Regions from separate parts of the Prevotella sp. SGI.167 genome, predicted to be linked through region 1. Evidence: riboswitches for the same ligand, from Rfam matches in the RefSeq annotation. Region 1 holds a riboswitch; the other holds the start of a gene.
The links. A riboswitch is a leader RNA that binds a small molecule or an ion and turns the genes downstream of it on or off. The one in region 1 is predicted to bind S-adenosylmethionine.

Region 1 (15,734 bases):
AAGTAGAGTTGGAGAACAAGTTTGAGAATACTGGTGCTCAGCTCGTAAAGAGCGTTGCCAGCAAGACTGGTGATGATGCCGGTGACGGTACAACAACTGCTACTATCCTGACTCAGGCTATCGTAAATGAGGGCTTGAAGAACGTTACTGCCGGTGCTAACCCTATGGACTTGAAGCGTGGTATCGACAAGGCTGTAGCTGCTGTCGTTGCCTTCATCAAGGATCATGCTGAGCAGGTTGATGACAACTACGACAAGATTGAGCAGGTGGCTACTGTTTCTGCCAACAACGATGCTGAGATTGGTAAGCTCCTGGCTGACGCTATGCGCAAGGTTTCCAAGGATGGTGTCATCACTATCGAGGAGAGCAAGAGCCGTGATACCAACATCGGTGTAGTTGAGGGTATGCAGTTCGACCGTGGTTACTTGAGCGGTTATTTCATGACAGACGCTGACAAGATGGAGTGTGTAATGGATAACCCATACATCCTTCTTTACGATAAGAAGATTTCTAACCTGAAGGAGTTCTTGCCAATCCTCCAGCCTGCTGCTGAGAGCGGTCGTCCTTTGTTGGTTATCGCTGAGGATGTTGATTCTGAGGCTTTGACTACATTGGTAGTTAACCGTTTGCGTGGCGGTTTGAAGATTTGTGCTGTAAAGGCTCCTGGCTTCGGTGACCGTCGCAAGGCTATGTTGGAGGATATCGCTGTATTGACTGGCGGTGTTGTTATCTCTGAGGAGAAGGGCTTGAAGTTGGAGCAGGCTACTTTGGATATGCTGGGTTCTGCTGACAAGGTTACTGTCAACAAGGACAATACAACTATCGTCAACGGTCATGGCGAGAAGGCTAACATCCAGGATCGTGTAGCTCAGATCAAGAACGAGATTGAGAACACCAAGTCTTCTTACGACAAGGAGAAACTTCAGGAGCGTTTGGCTAAGCTCGCCGGTGGTGTAGCTGTTCTCTACGTTGGTGCTAACTCTGAGGTAGAGATGAAGGAGAAGAAGGATCGTGTTGACGATGCTCTCTGCGCTACCCGTGCTGCTATCGAGGAAGGTATCGTAGCTGGTGGTGGTACTACTTATATCCGTGCTCTCGAGGCATTGAAGGATATGAAGGGTGACAACGCTGACGAGACAACGGGTATCCGCATCGTAGAGCGTGCTATCGAGGAGCCTTTGCGCCAGATTGTAGCCAATGCAGGTGGCGAGGGTTCTGTAGTAGTAAATAAGGTTCGCGAGGGCGAGGGTGACTTCGGTTACAATGCCCGCAAGGACGTTTACGAGGATATGCGCAAGGCTGGTATCGTAGATCCTGCCAAGGTTGAGCGTGTAGCTTTGGAGAATGCTGCTTCTATTGCTGGTCTGTTCCTGACTACAGAGTGCGTATTGGTAGACAAACCAGAACCAGCTCCAGCAGCTCCGGCAGCAGCTCCAGGTATGGGCGGCATGATGTAAAAACTGAATAGTTCGCGCAAAGAACGCATACTGTAAGGGTGCGGTTTTGCAAAGTAAAAATAACAAATAGGGGTGATTCTCAATGAATTACCCCTATTTTTGTATTTATTAAGTTTTAAAGATGCAAAAAATCGCAAAATTATTTGGAGTGAATTGACTTTTTTTGTAATTTTGCAAGCGAATAAAGATAGTTCTTCTCTATGCGAGTAGATTATCTTTCAAAGTTTGATTGTAATTGTATGAGGACCGTGAGGTCTGTGTACAATGAAAATATTTTTTTGATTTGTTTTAGTAGATTAGTTTTTAAGTAGTTTGTTTTTGAAAATCGGTTGTCGTGAGACATCCGATTTTTTTTTGTTATTTATTTTGTGTTCTCGAATTTATTGTGTAATTTTGCAGCATGAAGAATATTGATTGGAAAAAAGCATTGGTCTTCCTGATTGTTATCGGTGGACTGATTTATATAACAAAGGCTGAGTTGGGAATGACAACTACTAATTCATTCCTCACTACGCTTGGTATTTTATTGCTTCTCTTTATCGGTGATAACTTCGCTCAGAAGATAGACGATAATAGAAAGCGTCGTAAACTGAATGATGATGGAAAAGCTAATTAATCTTTATAGGCAATGGGCTGGCGAAGAACCTGCGGAGGTCATCAAGTTGGCAGAGCAGGGAAGTAACCGTCAGTATTTCCGTATCATCAAGCAAGATGGAGATACGGTGATTGGTGTCGTGGGCACCAGTCGTGATGAAGATCATGCCTTCATTTATCTTGCCAATCATTTCAACCTCCGACAGTTGCCTGTACCTAAGATCTTGGCAGTGAGCGAGGATCAGCTTTGCTATATACAGACTGACCTGGGGGGAACTTCGCTTTTCGATGCTATCAAGGGTGGTCGTGAGGCTGGAGGAAGATATAATCAGAAGGAGAAGGAACTTCTGAAGAAGACTATCCGTGAGTTGCCTAACATTCAGTTGCGTGGTGCTCGCGGGCTGGACTGGTCCAATTGCTATCCTCAGCCGGAATTTGATGTGGATAGCGTTCTTTTTGACCTCAACTATTTCAAGTATTGTTTCCTGAAACCTACCGATCTGGATTTTCATGAGCTGAAACTTGAAGCCAATTTCCGGTTGTTTGCAAAGGATCTTACTTCCGAAAAGATGGATTGTTTCCTCTATCGTGATTTCCAGGCACGCAACATTATGCTGGACGAAAATGGCAATCCGTATTTTATCGATTTCCAAGGTGGCAGAAAGGGACCGTTCTATTATGATCTGGCTTCCTTCCTCTGGCAGGCTTCTGCCAAATATTCCTTCAAGCTCCGCCGGGAGTTGGTTTGGGAGTATTATCAGTCGCTCAAGAATTATACGGAGGTTCCTTCGGTCCGCCATTTCGTGAATCGTCTGAGTCTCTTTGTGCTCTTCCGCACCTTACAGGTGTTGGGAGCTTACGGTTTCCGTGGCTATTTCGAGCGCAAGAAGCATTTTCTTGAGAGTATTCCACCTGCCATCCAGAATCTTCGTGATCTCCTTAAGATGGGCGAGAAGGTGTTCCCTTATCCCTATATGATGGATATGCTTCGCAGACTTACCGAACTGCCGCAGTTCAAGCGCATCGAGAGTGCTGCCGTAACACGTGCAGATGGATATAAGACTACAGATAATAATATTTATCGGGCTCATCCACAGGATGGACCGGCAACATTCTCCAAGTATGACGGAAAGGGACCTTTGGTTGTGAGAGTCTACAGTTTCTCCTTTAAAAAGGGTATTCCTGAAGATCCGTCTGGCAATGGTGGCGGTTATGTCTTTGACTGTAGAAGCTCTCATAACCCAGGCCGTTATGAACCTTACAAGAAGTTGACGGGTCTGGACGAACCGGTCATCCGATTCCTGGAGGATGATGGTGAGATTCTCCAGTTCCTGGAGCATGTCTATGCACTTGCCGATCATCACGTGAACCGTTATATCCAGCGTGGTTTCACCTCTCTGATGTTCTGTTTCGGTTGTACGGGCGGTCAGCATCGCAGTGTGTATTCCGCTCAGCATCTGGCAGAGCATATCCACGAAAAGTTTGGCGTGGAAGTGCAAATCTGCCATCGTGAGCAACAGATAGAGCAGGTTTTGCCTGCAAAATAAGAATAAGTGGCGTGCAAATTTGGCTATCTCGCAAAAAGTTAGTAAATTTGCACGCACATTAAAATATAGCTATACAGCAATGATGCAAGCAATGATATTCGCAGCAGGGTTGGGCACTCGCCTTAAGCCACTTACCGACCGTATTCCGAAGGCATTGGTAAGTGTCGGTGGAGAACCTTTGCTCAAACGTGTCATCTTTCAGTTGAAGGATGCCGGTTTCACTCGCATTGTAGTGAACGTGCATCATTTCTCCAATCAAATCATCGATTATCTCAGAGAGAATGATAACTTCGGTATGGACATCCGTATCAGTGAAGAGAGCGAAAAGCTGCTCGAAACGGGTGGAGGTATCCGGAAGGCATGGCCATTCTTCGATCAGACTGAGCCTATCCTGATTCATAATGTGGACATCCTGAGCAATGTGGATTTGAAGAAATTCTATCAGATGGAGTCGAAGGAACTTTCAGATGATTCTTCGGATTTTATGAAGGAGAAGGCTCCCTTGGCAGCCCGCCTTCTGGTGAGCGAACGCAAGACCAAGCGCTATCTTCTCTTCGATGACAGCATGCGATTGGTAGGCTGGACGAATATAGAGACGGGCGAGGTAAAGAGTCCTTATCCTGATCTCAATCCTAAAGATTATAAGATGTATGCTTTCTCGGGCATCCACATGGTAGCCCCATCACTCTTCCCATTGATGGAGGAGGAACCGGATAAGTTCCCAATCATGGATTTCTATCTGAAGCATTGCGACAAGGTTCGCATTGAGGGATATGTGAAGAACGACCTCAAGCTGATGGATGTGGGAAAGCAGGAGACGCTGAAAGAAGCGGAGGCGTTCCTGAAAGAATTATAAATTATAAATTAGACAATATGCAACAGAAGATTATTATTTTGGATTTCGGTTCACAGACCACACAGCTGATTGGCCGTCGTGTCCGTGAGCTTGATACCTTCTGCGAGATTATGCCTTACAACAAGTTTCCAAAGGATGACCCATCTGTGATTGGTGTCATCTTGAGCGGTAGCCCTTATTCCGTTCATGATCCGGAAGCTTTCAAGGTAGATCTGAGCCAGTTTATTGGCCGCATTCCTGTGCTCGGCATCTGCTACGGTGCTCAGTTCCTCTCTTACGCCCAGGGCGGTAAGGTGGAGGCTGCAGACAGCCGTGAGTATGGTCGTGCCAACTTGGAGCAGTTCGACAAGGAGAATCCTTTGTTCAAGGGATTCATCGAGAACTCTCAGGTTTGGATGAGTCATGGTGATACCATCACTGCGATTCCTGAGGACTATAAGTGCATCGCTTCTACTGCCAATGTGAAGTATGCTGCTTATGCTTCTACCAAGCAGCCTGTTTGGGCTGTACAGTTCCACCCAGAGGTGTTCCACTCTTTGCAGGGTACACAGCTCTTGAAGAACTTCGTGGTAGATATCTGTGGCAGCAAGCAGGACTGGAGTGCTGACTCTTTCGTTGAGACAACAGTTGCTGAGTTGAAGGAACAGTTGGGTGACGACAAGGTTATCCTCGGTCTTTCTGGTGGTGTTGACTCAAGTGTTGCTGCCGTTCTCCTGAACAAGGCTATCGGTAAGAACCTTACCTGTATCTTCGTTGATCACGGTATGCTCAGAAAGAACGAGTTCCGTGATGTAATGGAGGATTACAAGTGCTTGGGTCTGAATGTAATCGGCGTTGATGCATCAGAGAAGTTCTTTGCTGACTTGGCTGGTGTTACAGATCCAGAGGAGAAGCGTAAGATTATCGGCCGTGACTTCGTGGAGGTTTTCAATGCTGAGGCTAAGAAGCAGACTGGTGCCAAGTGGTTGGCTCAGGGTACTATCTATCCTGACCGTATCGAGAGCTTGAACATCACTGGCAAGGTAATCAAGAGTCATCACAATGTAGGTGGTCTTCCTAAGGAGATGAACCTTCAGTTGTGCGAGCCATTGAAGTGGCTGTTCAAGGATGAGGTTCGTCGAGTAGGTCGCTCTATGGGTATGCCAGAGCACCTGATTACCCGTCACCCATTCCCAGGTCCAGGTTTGGCTGTCCGTATCTTGGGTGACATCACTCCAGAGAAAGTACGTATCCTTCAGGATGCTGACGATATCTATATCCGTGGCTTGCGTGAGTATAAGGTGAAGTTGAGTGGTGAGGAAGCTCGCCGCGTCCTGGCTGCCGGTGTTCCTGCTGACATGCAGAATGGCGAGATAGAGGTATCTCTCTACGATCAGATCTGGCAGGCTGGTACCGTATTGCTTTCTACTGTCCGTTCTGTAGGTGTGATGGGTGATGAGCGTACATACGAGCACCCTGTTGCCTTGCGTGCCGTAACAAGTACTGATGCGATGACAGCCGACTGGGCACATCTTCCTTATGATTTCATGGCTAAGGTAAGTAATGAGATTATTAATAAGGTGAAGGGTGTAAACCGTGTATGTTATGACATCTCTTCAAAACCACCTTCGACAATCGAGTGGGAATAGTCGGAATACCGATAAACAGACACTCAAATAAAGATGAATTAATTTAAACTCAATAAGTTAGGGGATTCGTTGACGTAATAGCTTGATTGTCAACAAATCCCCTTTCTTGTATAAAATCAACAGGCTATAGCATAAACTTTGTTCGCATCAACACCTTCGATGTTCACCCATGCCTCCCCACCAGGCGTTCTGGCTGATTTGCAATCCGCCGGAATAGTAAGCCACTTTCAAAAACACTCTTCACTCTTCACCGGAAGGACATAAATATCTGTAACTTAGAAACTTGCACGGGTGAAGAGCTTGCGCCACTCTTCACCCACTCTTCACCCGGAGCCGCTTTCGGAAAATCTGTAAAAATCTGTGGGACGTAAAAAAAGTGGTTTCAGCCCCCGGCCGAACAGGGCGAGCTTCCGATTCAATTCCGTGCGCAATCCGAATGTGAACAGTGGTGAAGAGTGGTGAAGAGTGGAGCGTCACTCTTCACCTCTTGCAACCCCAGTGTTTATCGGGGTTTCAGCCGATTTGGTGAAGAGTGAAGAGTAAAAAGAAGAGTGGTGCTTTTATAAAAAAAACTCCCGACGTATCGTTTGGTGCCTGGCAATGGCAGATTATTGCCCTGGTAAGGGGCAATGTTGTGCCATAGTGAGGCAATAAACGCTACAAGCCGCTTTACGCATCGGCAGTACTATCATGGCGATCTCTCAGTAACGTCTTTGCGCCTTGTAAGTACTATCGCTGTTGCTTGTAAGTACTATCGTTGTTGCATCGTTTTTACGTAAATAGTCTTCGGAGTAACCTTTACTTGTTGCCGGAAGAATTAATGTTATAAGCCGGAGAAGCCTATATCTTCAGCCGCACAACAGCTGTTGTGCGCTTGCATAACAGCTGATATGCGCTCGCCCAACAGCTGTTGTGCAAGTGGAAATCAGCTGGTGGGCGATGAGTTGTTGGATATAAGTTCTGTGTATGTATATGAACGAGCCGTAACGAGCTTCAAGCTGTTAAACCAGTCGAAATTTGCGACCAGATCAATCATCTTACTATAACCTCATTATCTTGTAACCGGTCACAATTTGTGACCGGTTCGCCCTTACCGTTAGTCGTTCCGACGGATTATGGTGCAAAGGTATGAACAAATGAGAAGACTACAATTGTATAAATGCAGAGCCGCTTACTATTCTAGAGAAGGTACGTATTCTCTAGGATGCAGATGATATCTACCGTGGCTTGCGTGGGAGTATTCGGAATGCCGATAAACTGCCACTCAAATAAAGATGAATTAATTTAAATTCAATAAGTTAGGGGATTCGTTGACGTAAATTACTGATTGTCAACAAATCCCCTTTCTTGTACATTTTTACACTCAACACTTGGCAGTTTCCAATGCGTATGAATCTATTTATTACTTTGATTCTATGCGCTTCGTTTCTTGTTCAAACAGCGTGATCAAGTCCTTTTCAACCTTTGAAAAGGTTGCATCCATATCCATTTCTTCTGCATCATCAAAGTGTTTGGTAACAGACAATCCTTTATAAGGTTCTGTCATTGTAACTTTGAAAGTATCAGAAGAAAGCATTTCACAAATGCCTTCCAAATGAATCTCTTTGCCTGCGATTACAGGATTAATATCGATATCAAAACGGTACATATTGCTTGCTTTTTAGAACAATCCCCACTCGGCAAAACGCTCAAATCCACCAATTTGTTTGATGTATTGGCGAGCAATTTCTACAATCTCAGAATATGGCTTCCCATCAATCTCTGTATCACCAATGGCACAGAATAACTCCACAGGTTTACCTGTTTCTTGTGCTTTAAGGAACGCATAGATATTGACTGAAACGTCTGCTTTGCTTAGGTCCTTGCCCTGCACTCCTCCGCCCGAAACAGACTGAGCCATGTCAGAGCCAAGTTTGCGGTTTGTAGCACCTGCGTCAACGTCTGTTCCACCTGTCCAATCTCCAAGTGGATTAACCACGGCAGTAGGGTAGAGGCTCTTCAAATCCTTTGTCTTAGCATTGCTCTGACATATTATCAGCTTACCATTGCCTAATACATACTTGCCATCGGAAGGATATGCCTTGTATATGTCGTGGGCAATCTTACTAAGTTCTTTTTCCTCATCAGTTAGCGGAACACCCTTAAAGATACCATTATCGCCACAGCGAACTTCGCCGTCTTGGTTGCTTGCAAGTATAGGGTCTTGCTGCACCATTACGAGCTGCACTTTGAGGTTCTTTTGTCCTGTGATACGAAAAACAACAGCCTCAACCTCAGTTTGCGTGAATGCCACACTACTTTCGATGATGAGGTTTGCCACACCATGCCCCAATAATACCTCTACAGCAATTCTTGGGTTTTCTTCTCGCTTGTACGCAAGGTCAACTAATGCACCTGCGATTCTGTCTGCCACCTTATCCGGATGGCTTGGATTTACTTTTTCAATCATTGTTCTTACTTTTAAATGTTATTCTTTTTGTTCATGTAACTTTCTATCGTATCGTAACTAATACCTTCTGAAAGGTATTTGTTGATTAACTCATACTTTTTAGTACTTACCCTAAACTCCAACTCTCTTATTTGCTTGTTCAGTGGCGTCAACGTGCGCTGATAAGAGATGTTATCCATGCGATTGCTTTTCAAATCAGCCTTCAATGCTCGCTTACGCATCTTGAAAGAGTTGATTTGAGCCTCACACTCCTCTCTGAAGGATTGAAAAGTTGAAAAAGCCTCACTAATCTCAGCATCCTTGTACTTCATATAGGTATCTGCATACATAGAGTACCATTTATCGGATTCTTTGGTTAGTCGCTCTACTTTCTTTTTCAATTCATTTATCTCAGACTGCATAAAGCGTTCCTTTATTTCAGATGAATAGTTCCAACCGTCACCATCCTCAGCATGTAAGATTTCAAGCACTTGTTCAAGTGTGTAGGCTTGATAGATATGCTTTGCCTCGTCATATTGAGTATTGATGTTGACGAATGGTTGCCAATGACTTATGAATGAAGACACCTGTATAGGCTCAATCCTGCCGTCTTCAAAAACCTCTGCACAGTGGTTCGTTCCGCTCAATGGACTGCCTGCTAAGTGAAAAACGAGACTGCGATTGCCATCTTTGTCTGTTCGCAAAGCTTTAGGACATTCATTCCACCACTCCAAGTATATGCCCAAGGTTGGTGTATGAAAACCTGATGTTCCTGTATAAGCGAGTACATTTTGAACGGCAACAGGAGCAAGAAACATTCGGCTGTCACGCATGATGCGCTCACTATGTGCCAATAGGTAGAAAGCGTTATCCGTGAAGAGTTTCTTCTGTTGCTCCACGTCTTCTGTTGTTCTTGGTAGAGGCTTACATGGCTTATTGCCAATACTCAGATACGTACCTGTTGCATCCAATTTCATCTTATCGGGTACAAAGTCGTCTTGATGTGATTCTTTTGGAAAGCACTCAAGTACTGCACCATTCATTAGGGTGATGCTGTTTTGTGGCTGTTCTGTGTTATTATGTATCATGTTCCAATATTATTTAATGTATGAATGAAATTCGTTTGCCTAAAATGTGAATATCCTTCGACTCCAAGAGGTTGTAGTCTATCTGCGGCTCCATTCCACAGGAAAGACAGTCACGGCAAATCATAAGAATCTTGCCAAGGTTATTCTGACCAACAAACACACCAAAGCTATTCACTTTGCAAATCTCCATGTTGACTAAGCGTTTCAAAGCTGCCTTGCTAATCTTTGGATTGTCCGTCTTAGCCTGTCTTGTAACTTTCTTTTTAAGCTCAGCTCTTCTTATAGCCAACTCTGTATTGGTACATCCCCAAACTTCTTTGGTGTCACTATGTTGCTTGGTAGTGTCCTCTATGATGATAGCGTCATGTGGCAGCTGTAAGAGTAAATTTGCAAAGTCGGCATTACCCTTACACTTCTGCCATACAACGTAGAGCATCCATTGTATGCGGAAATCGGCAAAATCTTGACGGATGAGATTATTGTTTCTTTTCTTGATGAAACGTTTGGCAGCAAAGCCGCTTGTCTGACGTTGCATATCCTCTTGTACCAACAGATGCTTTTCTGATGAGTCCGAAAACTCACCACATAGATAAAGCGTCTCACTATCACGCCAAGTTACACCTCCGAATGAAAATGGATAGCCACCTGCCATGTTGGAAAGACGCACGTTAATGCCATTCACCATGTCCGAAGCCTTGGCGAATGACAAACAGTTAAAGTGTGAAGCATTGATGTACTCCACACGACCTAAGATGATTTCTGATGTTTTTGATGTTGCCATAAAATTTTAATTTAAAGATGAATAATCAAGCCTTAAACTCACATCTATTTTACCACCGTGGCAATGGCTAATCTGCTCGGTTGGTTCTGTATTTAAACAGTCTCTTGATGCTTGTCAATAAATAAAAGAACAACTCCCCATTTTGGAAAGCGGTTGCAAAATTACGTTCTTATTCTGAGAAAAACGAAAAGATTGTGCTAAGAAAAGTTAACGATGATTAGTTTAGAGTTCTGCTAAATAGTATTTGTGCTTATCAAATGATTTGGATATGGGGTCTTGTTATATGGAAAGAGGCTGCCAGAAGCAGCCTCCATAAATCTGTATTTCAATATTACCAATATGTTATTTTGACAGTCTCTTTGTGTAGAAGTCCATCGTAAACAATCTCTGTTGGTCTGCCTTGCTCGTCTGAAGAAGTTATTTTGTCTTCCCAATTTTTAGGTATGTAAATCGAACTCCCGATGATGTCTAAAATAGGTATTGACATTTTTTCTTCCGTTTTAGCGTTTCCCCAAATATCTTCTCTTTCTTCGTGAGCATTATTTTCTTCGTCATAGGCAAATGTACTTGTGTCGTATTCATCTTTGATTTTTACAATACGGTTCTTGCTGTCATATGTAACATTGCACAATGTGTAGTTGTCACAGGAAATAATATCTTCATTTGCGCTAACCTTGTTATACTCCACCTCTTTACCATCCTGTGATATTAGTTTCCCTTGTTTTATGGTGTAACTGTGAGAAGAAGTAAAGGTAGTATAGTCTCTATTGCACTTAACGCTGATAAGAAATCCCTGTTTGTTAAATTCGTATATAGAATTCTCTTTTTCGCTTGTCATACGAATTTGTTTAATTCCATTGGGTAATCCTATAACTTCAACATCAGAGAAAGATGGTGTAGGAGCAGAAGGTCTATAATTTCTTTTTTTTCTTTCTTCTTTTTGCTGTTGCATTGCCTTTTCTTGCTCGATAGAATCTCTTACATGCTTTTCTGCCATCTCAGCATTGTATTCTTCCAATTCAACTTGTTCGATGTGCTTGTTATATTGTATTAATCCTATAACTGCAATTATAGCACAAACGACCACTAAGAGTATGGTTAAACACGATTTTTCCATACTCTTAGTTTTAATTTCTTCTTCCTTCTTTTCTTCTTTCTTCTTTTCAAAATTTTCTTTCTTCTTTTCTAAAACCCCAATGGCAGATGAAGGATAATACATCTTTAGTAATTTCTCCTTCTGATTTTCTGTTAAGCCAAAATCTTCTTGCTTTAAATATTTTTCAAAGTTTTTGTAATAAGCAACTCGTTCTTCTAATGTTTTTAATTTATGCGTACAAATACTACTGCGGGTACAGTCTTTTCCAAGTCCGTCTACATAGAAATATTTTTCCTTCCTATCTAGGTTGAAATGTATAACGTAAAATGGAATAGCTATAGGAACGCCATCGTTTTGCAATTCAGAGATTACTGACTCATCATACCCAGAATACAAAGGTTTCATGCGGATATTGCTTGAAAATTTTTCTTTCCCTAATCTATTCCAAATTTCATTAGGAGTCCACTCACTATTACTAATGTTTACATCAAAGTTGGTTTCATATTTGCCTTCTATAGATTCCTTGATATACAAATCGCTGTCACGTGTTATACCAAAGCTGTCAAACGAAGGTAGCTTTTGAGCCTTGACATCGTATGATGGGAGGATAAAAATCTTTTTGCCTTTTAAAGTGCCATTATCAGGTATTCCATCTTCATTTTCACCTGTCCAATAATATTCGTAATAAACGTTATATGCAATAAAAGGGATACTGTAAGTTGAAATATTTATAATCTTAATGTTTTCAAAAGAAACTTTTTTCCCATACAAATAGCTTAAAAACAGCTCAATAGCTTCATCCTTTGTTATAGAAAATCTAACAATTCTTGGTTTGTGCTCTTTTGACTTACCGCTTGTTGTTGGCTTTTCTTTTGGAAAAGGAATCTTTGTTCCGCAAAACTCACAGTATCTTCCAACTGTTCCCTCTGCGCCACAATTAGGACATATTGCTTTGTTTATCATATTTATGAAAGACTTAAAAGTACGAGTAAATTCAGAATGCCTGTAATCACAATACTTATTACTATAAGTATAGGCATACAGCCACCTGTTTGAACACTATTTTCTTTTGTCCCCAAGGTATCAGAAATTTTAGAAACACCTGCTGCTAATTCTTTGCATATTTCTAAATCGCTGATACCGAAACTATTCATACTGAGGGCATTGGTTAGATTGTTACATCTTAAAGACTGAGAAGCATTTATAATGTTGTTTCTTTTGCTTTCTGATTCTTGTCTTACCATGAGGTATCGTCTCACTTTACCTAACAGATAAAGAGATACTGCGCACAAACCATCTGCCAAGAACAATAAAACAGGATTAAATCTTTCTCTCCATTCGTGGTCAGTTATAACATTCAATGTAATAGCAATTAATGCTACAAGTGAAAGCAACAGTAATATGCCACCCAATAAGCCCCAAAAGATTGCATTCCCCTTGCTGTCCTTTATTGTTTTGTTGAGTTCGTCTAATGAGCTTTTTTCTTTTTCATCAATAGGGGAATTTGAGTATAGATAGTGCCCTGTACCATCAATGATAAAATCATATTTATCTTCATGATAGTTATAGCTGATAGTCCAAGTTGCTAAAAGGAAAGCTCTTCCTGCTCCACCGTTTGTTGAGCAAGAATATGATAAATCTTCATAAATACGTGGAAGTTGAGCATGTACAGATTTTTCAATGTCACCATCTAAAAGTTTTCCACAATCGCTGTTGTTCCAAACAATAGCTTGTGAATCACCCTTTTCTTCAATAATATAAGTTTGCTCTTCTGAACTTAGATTCTTACGAGCTGTTTGGTCATATAGAGTTTTGTCAAATTTGATGCTTTCAAAAAAGTTATTGAAACTTGTTGATAATGGACTTACGTCACAGTTTGGTAGCAAGAAGCTAAAATTGCCTCCTGCTACACCATTCATAGGATATTTCTTTTCTATTTCTTTGGTTTCGTCTCCAACCTTGTATTTTTCTGTCTCAATTTTTAGACACGACCAATTTGCTTGATATGAGCCTATGTAAGAATACATAGGGATGAGAACAGGTGAGACTTCCGTAATCTGAAGTTTGTTGAAAATATCAGATGGTACAGCTTCCTTTTGAGCTAAATTCTTTAAAAAGATTTTTATAGCTTCATCTTGTGAAATTTTAAAGTCCAGAACAGTCTTTCTAATAGTAGTGGAATATTCTGTATCTTTTTTCAACTCCACAATCTTTGTACCGCAAAACTCACAGTATCTTCCAACTGTTCCTTCTGCTCCACAATTAGGACATATCGCTTTCTTTATCATGATTATATCTTTTGTGATACAATATTTGCAATAATCAATAGTGCCGTCTGTGCAGTTCGTCAGACTGTCTTGTTGATTACATTCGACTTAAATTCTTACTTACCCTTTGTCTTATTCTTTAATAGTTGCATTGCTCCTTTAGCGAGAACGGACACACTTAAAGAGTGCATACTCTTAAATTCCTTTTGCGCCTTACTTCTACTCTTATCTGATAAAATAAAAGCATCAACAGGTGTATCTTTAGGTACATGCAGCATATTATCTGAAACATAACAAAAGAAACGTGTAGCGGCTTCTGTATCATCACCAAATGATAAGACCAACGATTCATAATGATTTTTTGTCATTGGCTCAATGCCAAATTCTTGTGCAAATGAAATCTTATGCTCCTCAGCAAAAGCTGCACATCTATTGACATCCACATAATTATCTTTTAGCAAAATAAAGATTTGTGGCTTGCCATTTTTTATGTTTTCCTCAAACAATGGTTTGCAATCATTATATCTGCTAAACATTTCATTGCCCACATTGAAAGCACTAACCCCAAAACGGATATCGTCTTCGTCTATCATTTCATCATCGGCAAGTCCGATTTTATCCAAGTCCAATGTAAAACCCATATTGACATCGTTCTTCGGTTTCTTCATTTGTATAGCTGTGAAATCCTTGAAAAAAGCCAATACTGTATCATAGTAGGTTATATCTTTGGGGATTTGTACCATAGCAGGTTTGTCAAATAGTACATATTTTATATGCTGCGTTGTTTCTTCCACAGCGTTTTCTTTCATACCGCTTTCTTGTGCTATGATATCCTTTTCTTGTGATTTATCACCCTTTTCTAATAGCTTCTTTCCACAGCCTTCACACACCTTGGAAAGTGCAGGAATTGAGTTCCCGCATTGAGGGCAAATCTTATTGCACAGAGCCAATATGCCCATTATGTCTCCACTTAAATCAGCGTTATTTCCACTTTCCATTAATTTGCCAAAATAAGAATGGCTTTCACTCTTTGGCGTAAATAATCCGCTAAGTTTTAGAGAGGTTTCATCAAATTTGAGAACAGAGCTTTCATACCCCTTCTTTTCTGCTCGTTTGTTGTATCTCTCTACCATTTTGGCCACTTTGTCTTTCAACTCAGATGGCACATTCCATTCATGATGTTCGCTTGAAATATATTCTTGCGTCTCAAAAAGCCCCATTAAATTATTTTTATCCATAACTATTTGATTCTATTTGAAATAACTTTTGTTATAAACAACAATATCAGTTGAAACACAACTATAAGTGTTATCACTATTATCACCCAATTATCCATTATTCTATTGGGAGAAAATAGCGACAATACAAGTTCGATGAATCCTAAGATGGGATATAACACATACAAAGACGATTTGAAACCATCTTTTAATTGCACTATCCCAATCAACAACATAAAAATCCCAAACAATATGATGATTCCGCTGCTGAGAAGCATATTAAGCCACTCATAACTACTCAATAATAGGCCAAACAAAAAGTTGGTGATAAGTAGTGTTGTGCAAGTGAATAAGACTATTCTCTTCATTGTCGTATACTTTTATATTATTGGTAACGGTGGAGGACATTCTTCGTCAAACAAAGATTGAAAGTCTTCCACGTTGCAAATTTTATCCCAAGCTTTCATGCCTTTTCTCCAAACTAATATGTTAGCATTGATTTCATTGGCTGAATACTTTTGGCATATAGTATCAAAATCCATTGGCCCAACTGATTTGCCATTTATGCCTAAGTAATAGACACATGTTTTAGGTAATGGGGGAGGAACTTCATCAGAGTTTAACCCATTGGAAAGTGTCTTTGAAGCCATGGCTCCGACAGCATTTCCTATGCCAACACCTGCTCCAAGTCCCATTGCTGTACCCATTCCGCCCTCATTTTCAGCAGCAGCCTCAAGTACATCGTACGAACGAGATAGACGATAATTCTCTTTGC
Region 2 (15,734 bases), 110 kb from region 1:
CATCTTTTCGTCATTCACGCCCAGCAGTGGGATGTCTGGAATCTGGTGGAAGCGGATCAGGTTGAAACGGCAATCGAGTCCCTTTACCAACTTGATGATAGCTTTGGCATGCTGCATGCTGTCATTCACTCCCTTGAATACGATGTATTCGAACGAGAGGCGACGCTGGTGGGAGAAGTCGTAGTTCTTCAAAAGCTCTACCACCTGCTCAATACCCATACCTCTTTCTGCAGGCATCAGTTCTGCGCGCTCTGAAGGAATAGGATCGTGCATGGAAATAGCCACATGGCATTCGCTCTCTTCCAGGAATCGCTTCAGTTTGTTCTTCACGCCAACAGAACTTACCGTGATACGCTTCGGACTCCATGCCCAGCCATAGTCGGCAGTCAGAATTTCCGTAGCACGAAGCACGTTGTCGAGGTTGTCCATTGGCTCGCCCTGTCCCATGAATACGATGTTGGTGAGCTTGTCTACCTCTGGCAATGAGTAAATCTGGTTCAGGATGTCGCCGGCAGGCAGACTTCCCTCGAATCCCTGCTTACCTGTTTGGCAGAAGAGACAGTTCATCTTGCAACCCACCTGCGAAGAAACACAGAGCGTGGCACGGTCCTTATCTGGAATATAAACCGTTTCCACAAACTTGCCACTTCGGGTAGGAAAGAGATACTTGATGGTACCATCCACAGAATGTTGTGCGTCGGAATATCCGAAGCATCCTATTTCGTATTCGGCAGCGAGTTTTGCACGGTTGGCTTTCGAGATATTGGTCATCTCATCAATGCTCTTTACATGCTGCTCATAGAGCCATTTCGCCATCTGTCCTCCGGTGAAGGCAGGCATGCCGAGATCCTTTGCCACCTGCTTCAATTCGGCAAGTGTAAGGCCTAAAAGATATTTTTTTTCATTATTCATACTGCAAAGATAGTGTTTTTTGCCGAAAAATTGTTATCTTTGCCACATATTTTAAGATAATAAGTTGAAATAAAGATAAAAAACATAGTTTGATGCCCCCAAATGGGACGAAAAACGAAAAAATAGAAACAAAGAAATGAGACAAAAAATAGACCTTTTCTTGCCTTGTGAAGACCTGGATGTAGCCCAGGAAGCACTCTTGGAACTTCATGACAACAAGACAGTTCAACATATCAATCTCTTGGTGAGTGCTGATTTCGCTGCTTCTCATCAAGTGCCTGATGGTTGTACATTTATCGTTGTCGACCGATTGGAGAGTTCCAATACTGTTAGTAGTATTGCTGAGAACACCGATGCCGACTATGTAATCATTTGTACCAAAGCCACTCCTATCCGTTGGGGATTGTATGCCTTGGAACGTTTCCTCCGTACCGCTGATGATACGGGAGCGGTCATGGTATACTCCGATCATTACTCTGTTCAGGAGGGTAAACTGGAGAAGCATCCGGTCATCGACTATCAGGCTGGTTCACTTCGTGATGACTTCGATTTTGGAAGTCTCTGGCTTGTCAAGGCACAGAATCTGCTCGACTATGCAGCACAGCAGGACAGACAGGAATATCAGTTTGCAGGACTCTATGACCTTCGTCTTTATCTGAGTAGAGTGGGAGAGATTTTCCATGTCAATGAATTCCTCTATACGGAAGATGAGCTCGATACCAGAAAGAGTGGAGAAAAGCAGTTCGACTATGTGAACCCTCGCAACCGGGAGGTACAGATAGAGATGGAGAAGGCTTGCACCCATCATCTCGAAAAGGTGGGAGCCTTGGTTGATACCAATTACTATCGACAGCCTGATTTTGATGAGCAGGAGTTTGAATACGAGGCTTCTGTCATTATTCCGGTATTCAACCGTGAAAAGACGATAGCTGACGCAGTGAAAAGCGCACTCAGTCAGAAGACCAGCTTCAAGTTTAATGTTATCGTGGTAAATAATCATTCTACCGACCGTACGGGCGAAATCCTTTCAGAGATTGCCCATGAGATGGAGGAACGGAATGATAAGCAGGCAGGGCGCCTTGTCCAGATTGTGCCTGATCGCAACGACCTTGGCATTGGTGGCTGCTGGAATATGGCTATCAACAGCGACCATTGTGGTAAGTTTGCCGTCCAGCTGGATAGTGATGACCTCTATTCTTCCCCTAAGACGCTGCAAAAGATAGTAGATGCCTTCCATAAGCAGAAGGCTGCCATGATGATCGGCTCTTATCGCATGTGCGATTTCGATCTCAATACACTGCCTCCTGGATTGATAGACCATAAGGAGTGGACCGAAGATAATGGCTGTAATAACGCTCTGCGTATCAATGGATTGGGTGCTCCTCGTGCCTTCTTTACCCCATTGGTCCGTCAGATTCAATTTCCTAATACCAGTTATGGTGAGGACTATGCCTTGGGATTGGTGTTCTCTCGTCGCTACCGTATTGGCAGAATCTACGATGAACTTTACCTCTGCCGTCGTTGGGGAGGAAATAGTGATGCTGCCTTGAGTATCGATAAGGTAAATGCCAATAATCTTTATAAGGACCGTCTTCGCACCATGGAGTTGAAGGCGCGCCAGCAGATGTTGCAGGGCAAGGCTGATATAATGGAAGATAGCAGTATCTCCCGTTTCTTCAATCGCCAGATGGAGAAGTGGGCTGATGCCCGTCACCGCTTCCGCGATCTCAAGCATGTGGAGACCCATCAGCTCTCCGACCAGTTGAAAGTGCAGTGGAATCCGGCACGCATCGTGAGCACCGGAGCCAAGATTGATAAGAAGACATTGGGTGATCGTCCATGTTTCCTTTGCGACAAGAACCGTCCTAAGGAGCAGATTTCAAAACAGATAGATGAACGCTTCCTTCTCTTGGTGAATCCGTTCCCGATTCTGCCTGTTCATTTCACGATTCCTGCAAGAAAGCATCAGCCACAGTCTATCTATAAGAATTATGGTGAGATGCACCGGTTCCTGAGCTTGCATAGCGAGTTGATGGTGTTCTATAACGGTCCGAAGTGTGGAGCCTCAGCTCCTGATCATCTTCATTTCCAGGCAGGTACCAGTGGCATCTTGCCTTTGCAGGCTAATTGGCAGCGACTTTCTCGCAACCTTACTGATATCATTTCTCTGAATGATGACGAAAAGATTGCCTTGATTCATGACTTTGTTGTTCCAGCCTTTGTCATCATCTCCAAGAGTGAGGACAGCGATGAGGCTCTTTTCCAACGTCTCTATAAGTCGATGCCTGTTCGTGGTGATGAGACTGAACCAATGATGAATATCATCGCATGGCGCAAGGGGGATGAGTATATCTCTGTGGTTATTCCTAGAGAGAAACACCGCCCTGAGGCTTATTTTGCAGAAGGCGATGCACAGATGATGGTTTCTCCTGGAGCCTTGGATATGTCGGGACTCATCATTACTCCCCGTGAGGAAGACTTCCGTAAGTTGACCGAAGAGAGTGCTACTGCCATTCTGCAGGAATGTGGTGTCTCTACGGATAAGATGAACAGCATCGTTACCAAACTCAAGGCTTCAAAGGAAGCTGAACTGCAGGTCGGTACTTCTGCCTTATACAGTTATGACAAGGAACCTGAGGTGAAGGTGGGTATTGTGAGCGGACAGAAGATTCATTTCTCTCTCAATAAACCTTATCTGGCTAAGGGCGAGACAGTAATCGGCGAACAGGAGGTGGAATTCTCAGAAGGTGGTGTACTCTGGAACGGTAATCAGTATAGTTCCTTGACTTTCCATCCACAGAGTGCGGACGCTTCCTTCTCGCTGAGCGATGTTACGATTGGTGTCAACTTCCATTGGGAGCGCAAGGAAACCCAGACTTTCCTCGGAACATTGCGTTTCGTGGTCGAGTCGGATAAGATTTGTGCCATCAACGAACTGCCTGTAGAGAAGTATCTGGAGAGTGTAATCAGTAGTGAGATGAGTGCCACTTCCAGTCTCGAACTCTTGAAGGCACATGCCGTTATCTCCCGTTCCTGGCTTTTGGCGCAGATGAAGAAGCATAGGGATGTTGCAGAAAGTGGTAATAATTTCTTCTCTTTCACCAAGAAGGAAGATATGCTCATCCGCTGGTACGATCGCGAAGACCATACCATCTTTGATGTTTGTGCAGATGACCATTGCCAGCGTTACCAGGGAATCACGAAGGAAACTTCTCCACATGTTGCTGAGGCTATTCGTCAGACCAAGGGACAGGTGCTCCTGGATGGTGATGAGATATGCGATGCCCGATTCTCTAAATGTTGCGGTGGAGTCACAGAGGAGTTCCAGTACTGTTGGGAAGATACACCGAAGAATTATCTCACTGCGGTGAGGGATATTGCATTAGGAATAGAATCTACTTTGCCTAATCTGACAAATGAGGAAGAGGCTGAGAAGTGGATTCGCTTCAACCCTCCTGCTTTCTGCAACACGCAGGACAAGAGAATCCTCTCACAGGTGTTGAACGATTACGACCAGGAAACGGTAGACTTCTATCGCTGGAAGGTAACCCTTACTCAGGAGAAACTGCAGCAGCTCATTGCTGACAGACTGAAGATGGACTTGGGTTCTATCCTTGATATGAAATCCGTAGAACGGGGAACGAGTGGAAGAATCAGTAAGCTCCAGATTATCGGTACGGAGAAAACCTTCACCATCGGTAAGGAACTCGAAATCCGCCGCACGCTGAGTGACAGTCATCTCCTCAGTTCTGCCTTTATCGTGGATAAATATGATATAGATGAGCAGGGAGTTCCTCAGCGTTTCGAACTGGTCGGAGCTGGATGGGGACACGGAGTAGGTCTCTGTCAGATTGGTGCAGCCGTGATGGGCGAGGAAGGCTATCTGTATGATGCCATCCTTCTGCACTACTATCAGGGAGCTGAAATCAAGAAACTCTATAAATAGTGATGTAAAATGGTAACAAAGAAAAATAGTCGGAATCCATGGGCTTGGATTCCGACACTCTATTTTGCGGAAGGACTGCCTAATGTCATCGTGACAGCCCTCTCTGTCGTGATGTATATGCAGTTGGGCTTGACCGATGCCCAGGTGGGTCTCTATACCGGATGGCTGGCTTTGCCTTGGGTTATCAAACCCTTGTGGAGTCCTTTCATCGACTTGCTGAAGACCAAGCGCTGGTGGGTATTGACCATGCAGGCACTCATCGGAGCCGCCCTTGCCGGCATTGCTTTCTCGCTGCCTACTGCCTTCTGGTTCCAGGCAACGATGTGTTTCTTCTTCCTCATCGCCTTCTGTAGTGCCACCCACGATATTTCGGCGGATGGTTTCTATATGATAGAGTTGGATGAGCATACGCAGACCAAGTTCGTGGGTTTGAGAAATACCTTCTATCGCCTTGCCATCATCTTTGTGAATGGATTCCTGGTGATGCTGGCAGGTGTTCTCCAGGTGATGTTCCGCAACCAGATTAGCTTCTCATGGGCGCTCATCTTCTACGGTCTGGCAGGTATCTTCATCGGATTATGGCTCTATCATAGCCGATTCATGCCACGTCCTAAGGAGGATGTGCAGACGGACAGAACGGTGGGTGAAGTGGCTCACGAACTGAAGAATATGTTCCGCACCTTCTTCGTGAAGTTCGGATTGGGAGAAACCATCTGTGTGATGCTCTTCCTCTTGCTCTACCGATTCCCAGAAGCGCTTCTGAACACCATGACCAAGACCTTCATACTCCGTCCTAATTCGCAGGGCGGACTGGGACTGTCACCTCAGGAATATGGCTTTGCCAATGGTACTGTGGGATTGATTGGTTTGCTGCTGGGTGGAATTCTTGGTGGTATTCTGGTGAGCAGGGATGGAATGAAGAAATGGCTCTGGCCTCTGGTTTGCGCCATCACCTTGCCTGATGTGGTTTACATCTATCTGAGTTACTCGCTCAACAGCAACCTCATCGTGGTTTCCAGCTGTCTTTTCGTCGAGCAGTTGGGTTACGGTCTGGGCTTCACGGTTCTTACCCTTTACATGTTGTTCTATAGTCAGGGCAAGTTCAAGACATCCCATTATTCCATCTGTACAGGTATCTCTTATTTAGGTTTGATGTTGCCTGGTATGGTTTCGGGATATCTGAAAGATATGGTAGGCTACCGCATGTTCTTCATCATCGTGATGGCATGTTGCGCCATTACCTTCCTGGTTACTGCTTTCCTGAAGATTGATCCTAATTTCGGAAAGAAAGAGAAAGAGGAAATCGAGGAGGAAGAAATGGAAGTGATAGAATAGTAATCCTATATATAAATAGGTGAAAATACAGGAAAAGGTCGTTGGGATTCGTCTCAACGACCTTTTTACGTTAAACTAATTAAAATTTTGGGTTCCTTCTCTTGTGATATCATTTTAATATCGTATATTTGTGATATTAAAATGATATCAATATCAATAACGTAATAAATAAAGTAAAATTATGGAGAATAAGGAATTTACGTATCAGGGAAAGACCTTGAATGGCATCCTGATGTTAGTGTTAAACATCATCGGCTTTCTGGCTGGAGTTGGCTTGTTTATATTTGCCTGCGTTTCGCAAGAGGGCTGGCTGGCAAATGTCTGTGGTGTTTGTGGCGTACTGCTTCTCATCCTGAGCATCATCTGCGTCTGCGGTTTCATCCTGGTGGAGCCGGGGCAGGCTCGCGTATTGCTTTTCTTCGGTAAGTATCGTGGCACTTTTACAGAGCCTGGTTACTATTGGCTGAATCCGTTCATCAGTCAGAAGAAGCTTTCGCTTCGTGTGCGCAACCTCGATGCCGAACCTATCAAGGTGAATGACAAGACGGGTAATCCGATTATGATTGGTATGGTGCTGGTATGGAAACTGAAGGATACCTACAAGGCTATCTTCGAGATTGATACCCAGACGATGGCTGAGGGTTCTACGGGTCAGGCAGGCATCGGTGCTTCTGCTGCACAGATCATGAATATGCTGGGCCGCTTTGTTCAGATTCAGGCCGATGCCGCTCTCCGACAGGTAGCTGGACAGTATGCCTACGATGATGACGAGGGTGGAAAGTCGAATCAGATTACGCTTCGTGATGGAAGTGATGAGATTAATAAGGAGTTGGAGGCTCGCATCGATGAGCGATTGGCAATGGCAGGTATCGAGGTTGTAGAGGCTCGCATCAACTATCTGGCTTATGCACCGGAGATAGCAGCCGTGATGCTTCGTCGCCAGCAGGCTTCAGCCATCATCTCTGCCAGAGAGAAGATTGTAGAAGGAGCCGTGTCGATGGTGAAGATGGCATTGCAGAAGTTGAGCGATGAAGATGTGGTAGAGCTTGATGACGACAAGAAAGCAGCCATGGTCAGCAATCTGCTCGTAGTGCTCTGTGGTGATGATACTGCTCAGCCTGTAGTAAATACGGGAACATTGAATCATTAAAAAAGTATGGCTAAAAAGGAAACAAATATAAAAAGTTTTATATTGCGCATCGATTCGGAAACGATGAGTGCCATTGAGGCGTGGGCTGAGGATGAGTTCCGCTCAACCAACGGCCAGCTGCAATGGATCATCGCCGAAGCGCTGCGCAAGGCTGGCAGACTGCCTAAGAAAAAGAAGGCTGCATCAAAGAAAACGAAGGAAGAAGTCGATTTAAATCAAATAGGAGGGGAAAAGAAAGATGAAGAATAAAATATTTTGTTTTGTGCTTGATTTATTCAAAAATGGCGATAAGGAAGAGCAGGCTGGCATCTTTGCGCAAGTCAAGATCTATCGTTCTACAAGTGCCAGGGTCTTTGAATTTATTGTAGGAATCCTGGTTCTTGCCATATGGCTGCTCACCATCAGAAACATCATTCATGCCACATCTGATGATTTGCCTTATCTTCTTCTGTTGGCTGGAATGGGTACTTCTTTCCCTATCGCTTGTTTGCTTCACAGCTATCATCCAAAGGCCAATGACTTTCCTTTCGTCAAGATAGTCAATGCCCGACAGGTATATTACCTGTCCCTGTTGGGTCGCTATGCAGCTTTATGGTCAGCCCTCTTCTGGTTATGGATTAGTTGTATGGATTTTATCGGAAGTGAGCCTGTATTTGTGGGTGGAGTGATTGTTTGCTGTGTTCTTTTATGTCTGAACGGTGTATTCTTTTTTTATAAGATATACCAGTTGAGAAACCTGATAGAAGTAGAGGATCCAGAGCCAGCTATCAAAAACGAGAAACTCTTGACTATCGGTGTGTTGGTATTGACGATGGTTTTAGGTTTTGCGATGCATCTCCTGCCGATTTGGGATTGTATGCCAAAGATATTAAGTGGATTTTTAAGAGGAATCCTCGTCATAGCAATGGTAGTAGGTATCGTCTGGGTATGCAAGAGATACTTCGGCCTTTTCCGTGAAATTGATAAAGACGCCTCCGATTCATCCAGGAAATAGAATCGCCAGGCGTCCCATAAAGTCTTCCGTCAGGCGTCCCGGCGGATTTGCAATCCGCCGTCAAAAAATGTCCTAACTTGTTGGTGCTCTGCGGATTTGCAATCCGCAGCAATCAGTTTTGAAGCAAGGTGTGGGGAATTACAAACCGATAATCGTTGCGATGAGGTGTCGGCTTCCGCCTCCCTCTCTGAATTCACAGAGGTAAATCCCCTGCCATGTACCAAGGTTCAGTCTGCCATTGGTAATAGGAATGGTGAGTGATACGCCTACCATGCTCGATTTGGCATGCGCTGACATATCCGTAGGTCCTTCATCCTGATGCAGATACCTTGGGTCGCCATCCGGAACCAGTCTTTCGAAGATACCCTTTAAATCATGTCTCACATCAGGGTCGAAGTTCTCGTTCAGCGACAATCCGCAACTGGTATGTCTTACGAAGAGGTTCAGTATCCCCGTCTTAGGCAGCGCCGGCAAGTTCCTCATCACCTCGTTGGTTACGAGGTGAAAGCCGCGAGGAAGCGGGCGCAAAGAAAATTCAACTTGCTGTATCATATCATTCTTTGTTTTATATTTCTACTGTTTGTATCTTTCTGATTGTCAATTTACAAAGGTAATTATAATTTTATTATTATAATACTATTATAATGCAAATATAGGAAAGTTTAACCATTTAAGGGAATCTCCTTCAATCAAGTCGAGTATATCTCTTCTAATCAAGTCGGGTATTTTCTTGCTATCTGCTACCCCGAAAAAACTTCTTCTTTAGAAGAAGGAAAAAAACAGGAAAAAATAATCCCGAAAAGATTTGGTGGTTTCAGAATAATGATGTACTTTTGCACCCGAAATCAAGCATTAAGAGTTGCCCAGTTGCGGCACACCAACCGAGTTTCGCATAGAGATAACCACGGTGGTAAAAGAATGTGTAAGTGTTTAACAACTTAAAATAATTATCTTTATGAATCCAAATTCAGATTTAAAGAACAATGAGAATGTAATGGCAGCTAATGCCGAGTCATCAACAATTAAGGCAGCTAATTCTGAGTCATCAACTGTTGGTGCAGACTATGCCGAGTCAAGAATTTCAGAGTATGCAGCCCGCTTTGCTGCATACAGCGATGAGCGTTTGAATCAGACCATAGATCATGAGCGCAAGGTTCGTGGTTGGGGCAGCGAACGCAGCTACTTCCTCGCCGCCCTGCGAGGAGAGTGTGAGAAACGAGGCATTGATTACTGCTAATCAAGCCCTATCTGTGGAAATCTGTGAATTGAAAATCGGTGGCCGAAGGGAAAGCCAAATCTGTGGGAGTTTATGACTTGAATTCCTCGATGAAGGGTTGCAGGTTTCCACCTCTTGGCGAGTTATAGTCTTCAAGGATGGCGAAGGCGATGAGCTTGTACTTGTCCATGAACTCCTTCTCGTCGATGACTTCGTGAAACAGTCTTGCGATATGTTTCGGAGGATTGTGGAAGGCACCGCAACCGAATGCACCGAGCACGATGCTGTCGTGTCCGTTCAGCAGACCGATACGCAGCATCGTCCTCATTTTGTTCTTTGTCAATGCGGCATCTTCTTCACAGATGTTCCCATCTCTATCTAAATCAGGATGATTGATGGCGGCTACTGCCACGAACGACATATAGTAAGGAGTATCGAGCAAGGCAAAGTTATCCTTGGCTCCAGCCCTGAATACGGTAGCGTCTGGCACATAGATACCTCCGAATCTCACAGGCATCGGATATTGGAACTTGCTTTTCTCCAGACCGTAATCCTCGGCATATTCCGCATAGCGATACATAGAGAGAAAGAGGTTGGTGCTGCGGAAGAGGCTTTCCTCCTGTGCCCGGCTTCCGTTCTTCACGCCACCACCCGGGTTGCGCCGGCTTGCCAGGTTGAGAACCACGGGATTGTATCCTTCCTGTTGCAACTGATGACCGCAATGGATGCTGTCGTCATTCTTCACTATAATCTTGGTGGAACCTTCTGCAAGACTAGGTACATTAGAAGCATCCAGTGGTTTGGTATAGAATCTGCTTCCCCTCAGCATCTTCGTGTTGTCGAGCAGTTTCACTTCCTCCCCATTCTCAGAGGTGTAATGTCCTTCCAGTACAATATCTATAGTTTGCTGATACACGTCAGCCAGTTGTCTTCTGTCGTTTATCATGATGTCTTCTGTTTATTTTGTTTGTGTCACTAAAAATCCGTTCTTTTTGGCAAAATTATAAGTTTTCTTTGTATTCTCCAAACTTTTATATATAAAATATGTGGTATTCTCGATATTTCTTTGTAAATTTGCCCACAAAAGAAAAATATATAATTATGGAAGGACAAACAAAACTTTCTGCCGGACAGATAGGCATATTGATTAATGCCCGTATCAAAGATATGGCAATGTGGCTGATGGAAGACTTCAAGTATTCTCTTGAAGAAGCTTTAGATTGTGTTTATAATTCAGAGTTATTCGAGAAACTTCAGGATTTAGAGACAGGGCTATATTATCAGAGTTCTGGCTACAACTATGAGTTGCTGAAGGAGGAAATTAAATATGGAAAGGTAGGTTGAGAATTATGGAATTAGAAAGTAAGACTTATTACATTATATATTGTGTGAGCCAATTTGCACAGCGGTTTGGCATATCTTTGAAGCAATCCTATGCTTATCTGAAAAGGCATAAGGGATTGGATTTTTTGTATGAATGTTATGGAGCGGAGCATCTTCTTTCTTTAGATGATGCAGTGGATGATTTGGCTGTTATTTGTCATAGGCATGGAGGGGCTTTGGTATGATAGAGTTGTATCATGGATCCAATCTGTTTATAGACAAGATTGATTTTACTAAGTGTAAGCCTTATAAGGATTTTGGGCAAGGTTTTTATCTGACGGATATTTTTCCGCAGGCAATGGAGATGGCAATCAAGCGAACTCGTATTGTTGGCTCAGGTTCTCCTGTCGTAACAAAATTCTTGTTTGACGAGAAACTGTTGATTGATGGAAGTCTGAAAGTGTTGACTTTTGATAGTCCATCAATAGAATGGGCAAAATTTATCTTAGCTAACCGTAAAAGAAGTAAGGATAAATTTATTCATGACTATGATGTTGTGGTCGGTCCCGTTGCTGATGATGGTGTCGCTTTTCAATTGGAAAGATATTTGTATGGAGGACTGACTTTAGAGCAACTTGCAAAAGAGTTGACCTACAGAAAGCTGAATCGCCAGTATTTTTTCGGTACAGAGAAGGCTATAAGTTATCTTCAGCAGATTTGATATGTGTCGTATAGATTCATTAAGAGTCTGAGTAAGAAGCAGAGAGAGGATTATATGATTATGGACGACCAGTATTTCTCTTTTGATGCTTCAAGTAAAATTTACTCGGTAAAAGATATTTTGAGGTATTAAGTTGCATATCTCATTTATTTTTTGTACCTTTGCCCTCGAAAAGGGGGAGAGGTTGCCGCAGGTGGCTGCTCCCTTGTAACATAAGTTGAACAATTAAAATAGAAAAATAAGAAACAGAAAGAATAAAACTTTAGACATATAATATAATAATATACAAGCGTTTACGATTATTTGGAGTCTCTTGAAATTTGGCGATTGATAATTGAGTCCACGTAATAGATAAAAGTGAATGCTCACGCTCATAAGGCGTGAGCTAAACTTATCTATGTGGACAGGTCACGCCAAATACCTTAGAGACTGATAAGTGAGGCTTACGCCTTTCTTATATAGTTTCGCCAACAAGGTATTTGTCTCTTCTGCATTGTTTTAGTAAGCCTGGAAGTTTGCCCAAGCATAGCAAAAATGTGACCTGCTAATTCCGATAAAGTTTACGTTCATAATCCCTTATAAGCGACGATGAAACAGGAAATCCCTTATTCATCTGCGCAGCTCTTGTATTATGCCTGGCAGTTGTCACGCAATAGGGGCGGTGCAGATGATGATAAGTTGACGGGTGTCTTGTCGGAGGCACGTGTCGATCTGAACCCCCATCAGGTGATGGCGGCTCTTTTTGCATTCCAGTCTCCTTTCTCCAAAGGTGTTATCCTTGCCGATGAGGTGGGATTGGGAAAAACGATAGAGGCTGGTATTGTTATCAGCCAGTTTTGGGCTGAACGTAAGCGTCGTATCCTCATCGTTGCTCCAGCAACCCTTCGCCGACAGTGGAGCATGGAGCTGGAGGAAAAGTTCTTTCTGGATTCTTTTATTCTCGAAAAGAAAAAGGGGATTTCTTTAGACCATCTTTCCGATGGCAAGCAAATCTATATCTGCTCTTATCAGTTTGCTTCCAGACAAGCCGAAATCTTGTCGCGCACTCATTGGGACCTGGTGGTTTATGATGAGGCTCATAAACTGCGCAATGTTTATAAGTCAACCCCTTCGATGGCTTCCCGTCTGAAATCCGCTTTTTCTGATAGTCATAAACTCCTCCTTACCGCCACTCCGCTTCAGAATAACATTGAGGAATTATATGGTCTGGTAAGTATCATCGATGACCATTACTTTGGTGACTTGAAGAGTTTCAAGGCTCAGTATTGCTATAGTAACAAAAACGATGATATTGCTTTTGGTGATCTTCGCAGGCGTCTTCGCCCCATCGTGCATCGCACGCTTCGCAAACAGGTTACGGAGTATGTAAAATATACTTCCCGTATCCCGATGGCGCAGGAATATTATCCTGCCGTTGAAGAGCAGAAACTCTATAATCAAATCAGCGAGTATCTTCGCCGTGATGATACTTACGGATTACCAACCAGTCAACGTCAGTTGATTACACTGATATTCCGCAAACTCATGTCTTCCTCGACCTTTGCCATCGGCTATACGCTCAAAACGCTTATCGACCGTTTGCAGACCAAGATTGCTCCATATTCTGCCGATAAACCGCAAGGCTGGTATGGGGAAGATGGAAAAATAGCTATGGTTGCCGAAGATATGTTGGGCGATGATTGGGATGAATGGAATGAGCAGGATGAGAACGAACAGGAAGGAGAAATCCTTACTTCCGATGAGATAGAAGGTATCAAGGATGAAATCAAGGAACTCCAACGTCTATATGATCTTGCTAATAGTATCAGTAGCAATAAAAAAGGTGATTGCCTCTTGTCGGCACTCCATACCGGCTTTCAGAAGATGGAAGAGTTGGGAGCCAACCGCAAAGCAATGATATTCACGGAAAGTACCCGTACCCAGCTCTATCTGAAACAGCTTTTAGAGGAGAATGGTTATATGGGCAAGATAGTCCTCTTCAATGGTTCCAACAATGATGAAACTTCCCGAAAGATATATAAGGCATGGAAAGAGCGGAATATAGGCACATCAGCCTTAACCCCTTCTTTGTCGGCAAACAAGCGCCAGGCTATTGTAGATTATTTCAGAGACGAAGCCGAAATCATGATTGCTACCGAGGCGGCATCCGAAGGTATCAACCTTCAGTTTTGTTCGCTTATCGTGAATTACGATTTGCCGTGGAATCCTCAAAGGGTGGAACAGCGCATAGGTAGATGCCATCGTTATGGACAGAAGAATGATGTGGTGGTGTTCAATTTCATCAATAAGGCAAATGCTGCTGATGTGCGTGTGTTCCAACTGCTTTCTGAGAAATTCCATCTCTTTGATGGTGTCTTCGGTTCCAGTGATGAGGTGCTGGGTAGCATCGAGTCGGGGGTTGACTTCGAGAAGCGGATGCTCAACATCTATCAGCAGTGCCGTACTCCTGAAGAAATCAATGCAGCCTTCGATCAGATTCAGCAAGAGATGGATGCGAGTATCAAGGCAACGATGCAAGATACGCGCAAGCAACTGCTTGAAAACTTTGATGAGGATGTGGTGGGACTGCTGAAGATTCGCCAAGGCAAGGATATGGGAAATCTGAATAAGTTCCATCGCTGGCTTTGGACGATAACCATTGCTACGCTTGGTAAGGAGAATGTAGAAGTGGTTGATGAAACCAATCTCGTCTTTCGCTTGAAGCATAATCCTTATCCTGATGTGGCAGCAGAATGTGGCATGTATCAGATAACGACGCTCCAATCGCAATACATCAATTATCGTTTGTCGCATCCTTTGGCTCAAAAGGTCATTGCTTTGTGTAAGCAGGATATACAAAGCCAGCAGAATCTCCTCTTCGATTATAGCCGATATCGTTATAAGGTGGCAGATATAGAACAATGTGCTTATGAAAGTGGATGGCTTCAGGCTCATCTTGTTTCTTTTATATCCGAAGGACAACAGGAACAGCACATTGTGCTGACGGCACTTGCGGAAGATGGAACGGCTTTGGGTCAGGAGTTTGCTGAAAAACTATTGAATGTTCCAACGATAAGTACTGGAAATGTTCGTGTGCAGGAGGAAGCAAGCCGGAAGTTAGCATTCCTGTATGATAACCGGCGAGCAGCCTTGACCGTTCAGATAGAAGAACGAAACAAGGCTTTGCTTGATGCCGAAATTCAGCATATCGAGAAATGGGCAGAAGATCAGCAGCTCACTTTGGAGAATGAACTGAAAGACATCAAGGCTAAAATCAAGGAGAAGAAAAGATTGTTGAGTCGTTTGGAGAATGCACAGCAAACATTGACCCTGGAAAAGGATTTGAATACCCTTACTCGTCAGCAGAAGCGTAAGCGAGCCGAAATCTTTGAACTTGAAGATGAGATAGAGGAGAAGCGAGACGGAATGATAGACAAAGTGAAGGCATTTATCCAGCAGCATATTACGGAAGAAGAACTCTTCTGCGTGCATTGGACTTTAAAGAAATGAAACGGAATCAAAGCAAAAATAATATAACTAAGAAATAAACAATGACACAATACGAACAGAAATTTAGAGATATACTTGCAGAAATACTGCAACTCGACCAAGCCGAACTCGACTTTGGTATATATCGCATTATGAATCAGAAGCGTAAGGATATCGAGGCGTTCTTGAACAATCGCCTTGTTCCTGAAGTTACAAAGATTTTGAAGGCTCAAACTGCTGCAGGAACTGATATTTCTGCCATGGAGAATGAGGTGTTTTCTCATTTGGCTAAATTCTTTAGCCGTTATTATGAGGGTGGCGATTTTATCTCTAAACGTCGCTATAAGGACGATGCCTATGCCATTCCTTATAGCGGTGAGGAAGTGAAGTTGTATTGGGCAAATGCCGACCAGTATTACATCAAGACTTCTGAGTATTTCAAGAATTACTCGTTCGTGTTGCCGACCAGCCGTCGTAAGGTACACTTTGTTCTTCGTGATGCGGATACAGAGCAGAACAACAACAAGGCAGCCAACAATATGGAGCGCCGTTTCCAACTTTGTGAAGAGGACTGTATCGCAGAGGAAGATGGTGAGCTAAACATCTTCTTTACTTATGAGCTGATGCCGAAGACTACCAAGCAGGATGCACTTATCAAGGATGCTGAGG

Region 2: linked by a shared signal. The riboswitch ahead of ACQRBJ_RS06275 (hypothetical protein) and the one ahead of ACQRBJ_RS05895 (NADAR family protein) in region 1 are both predicted to bind S-adenosylmethionine.

Annotation. Positions count from the first base shown of each region.
Region 1 covers NZ_JBNPLT010000008.1:2,429-18,162, forward strand. Annotated here, with positions in the region: gene groL (chaperonin GroEL) at 1-1,457, shown strand, start outside; gene ACQRBJ_RS05860 (transporter) at 1,858-2,073, shown strand; gene ACQRBJ_RS05865 (RapZ C-terminal domain-containing protein) at 2,057-3,598, shown strand; gene ACQRBJ_RS05870 (nucleotidyltransferase family protein) at 3,678-4,454, shown strand; gene guaA (glutamine-hydrolyzing GMP synthase) at 4,472-6,082, shown strand; gene ACQRBJ_RS05880 (hypothetical protein) at 7,485-7,730, opposite strand; gene ACQRBJ_RS05885 (S-adenosylmethionine synthetase N-terminal domain-containing protein) at 7,743-8,531, opposite strand; gene ACQRBJ_RS05890 (hypothetical protein) at 8,543-9,598, opposite strand; gene ACQRBJ_RS05895 (NADAR family protein) at 9,612-10,379, opposite strand; SAM-I-IV-variant riboswitch at 10,372-10,495, opposite strand; gene ACQRBJ_RS05900 (hypothetical protein) at 10,711-12,438, opposite strand; gene ACQRBJ_RS05905 (hypothetical protein) at 12,441-13,763, opposite strand; gene ACQRBJ_RS05910 (hypothetical protein) at 13,859-14,980, opposite strand; gene ACQRBJ_RS05915 (SPFH domain-containing protein) at 15,340-15,734, opposite strand, start outside.
Region 2 covers NZ_JBNPLT010000008.1:110,280-126,013, forward strand. Annotated here, with positions in the region: gene rlmN (23S rRNA (adenine(2503)-C(2))-methyltransferase RlmN) at 1-912, opposite strand, end outside; gene ACQRBJ_RS06245 (DUF4922 domain-containing protein) at 1,049-4,858, shown strand; gene ACQRBJ_RS06250 (MFS transporter) at 4,868-6,193, shown strand; gene ACQRBJ_RS06255 (SPFH domain-containing protein) at 6,375-7,343, shown strand; gene ACQRBJ_RS06260 (DNA-binding protein) at 7,350-7,592, shown strand; gene ACQRBJ_RS06265 (hypothetical protein) at 7,582-8,337, shown strand; gene ACQRBJ_RS06270 (secondary thiamine-phosphate synthase enzyme YjbQ) at 8,476-8,889, opposite strand; SAM-I-IV-variant riboswitch at 9,182-9,293, shown strand; gene ACQRBJ_RS06275 (hypothetical protein) at 9,293-9,574, shown strand; gene ACQRBJ_RS06280 (TIGR02452 family protein) at 9,645-10,499, opposite strand; gene ACQRBJ_RS06285 (hypothetical protein) at 10,655-10,897, shown strand; gene ACQRBJ_RS06290 (DUF3791 domain-containing protein) at 10,903-11,121, shown strand; gene ACQRBJ_RS06295 (DUF3990 domain-containing protein) at 11,118-11,597, shown strand; gene ACQRBJ_RS06300 (SNF2-related protein) at 12,186-15,086, shown strand; gene ACQRBJ_RS06305 (DNA methyltransferase) at 15,128-15,734, shown strand, end outside.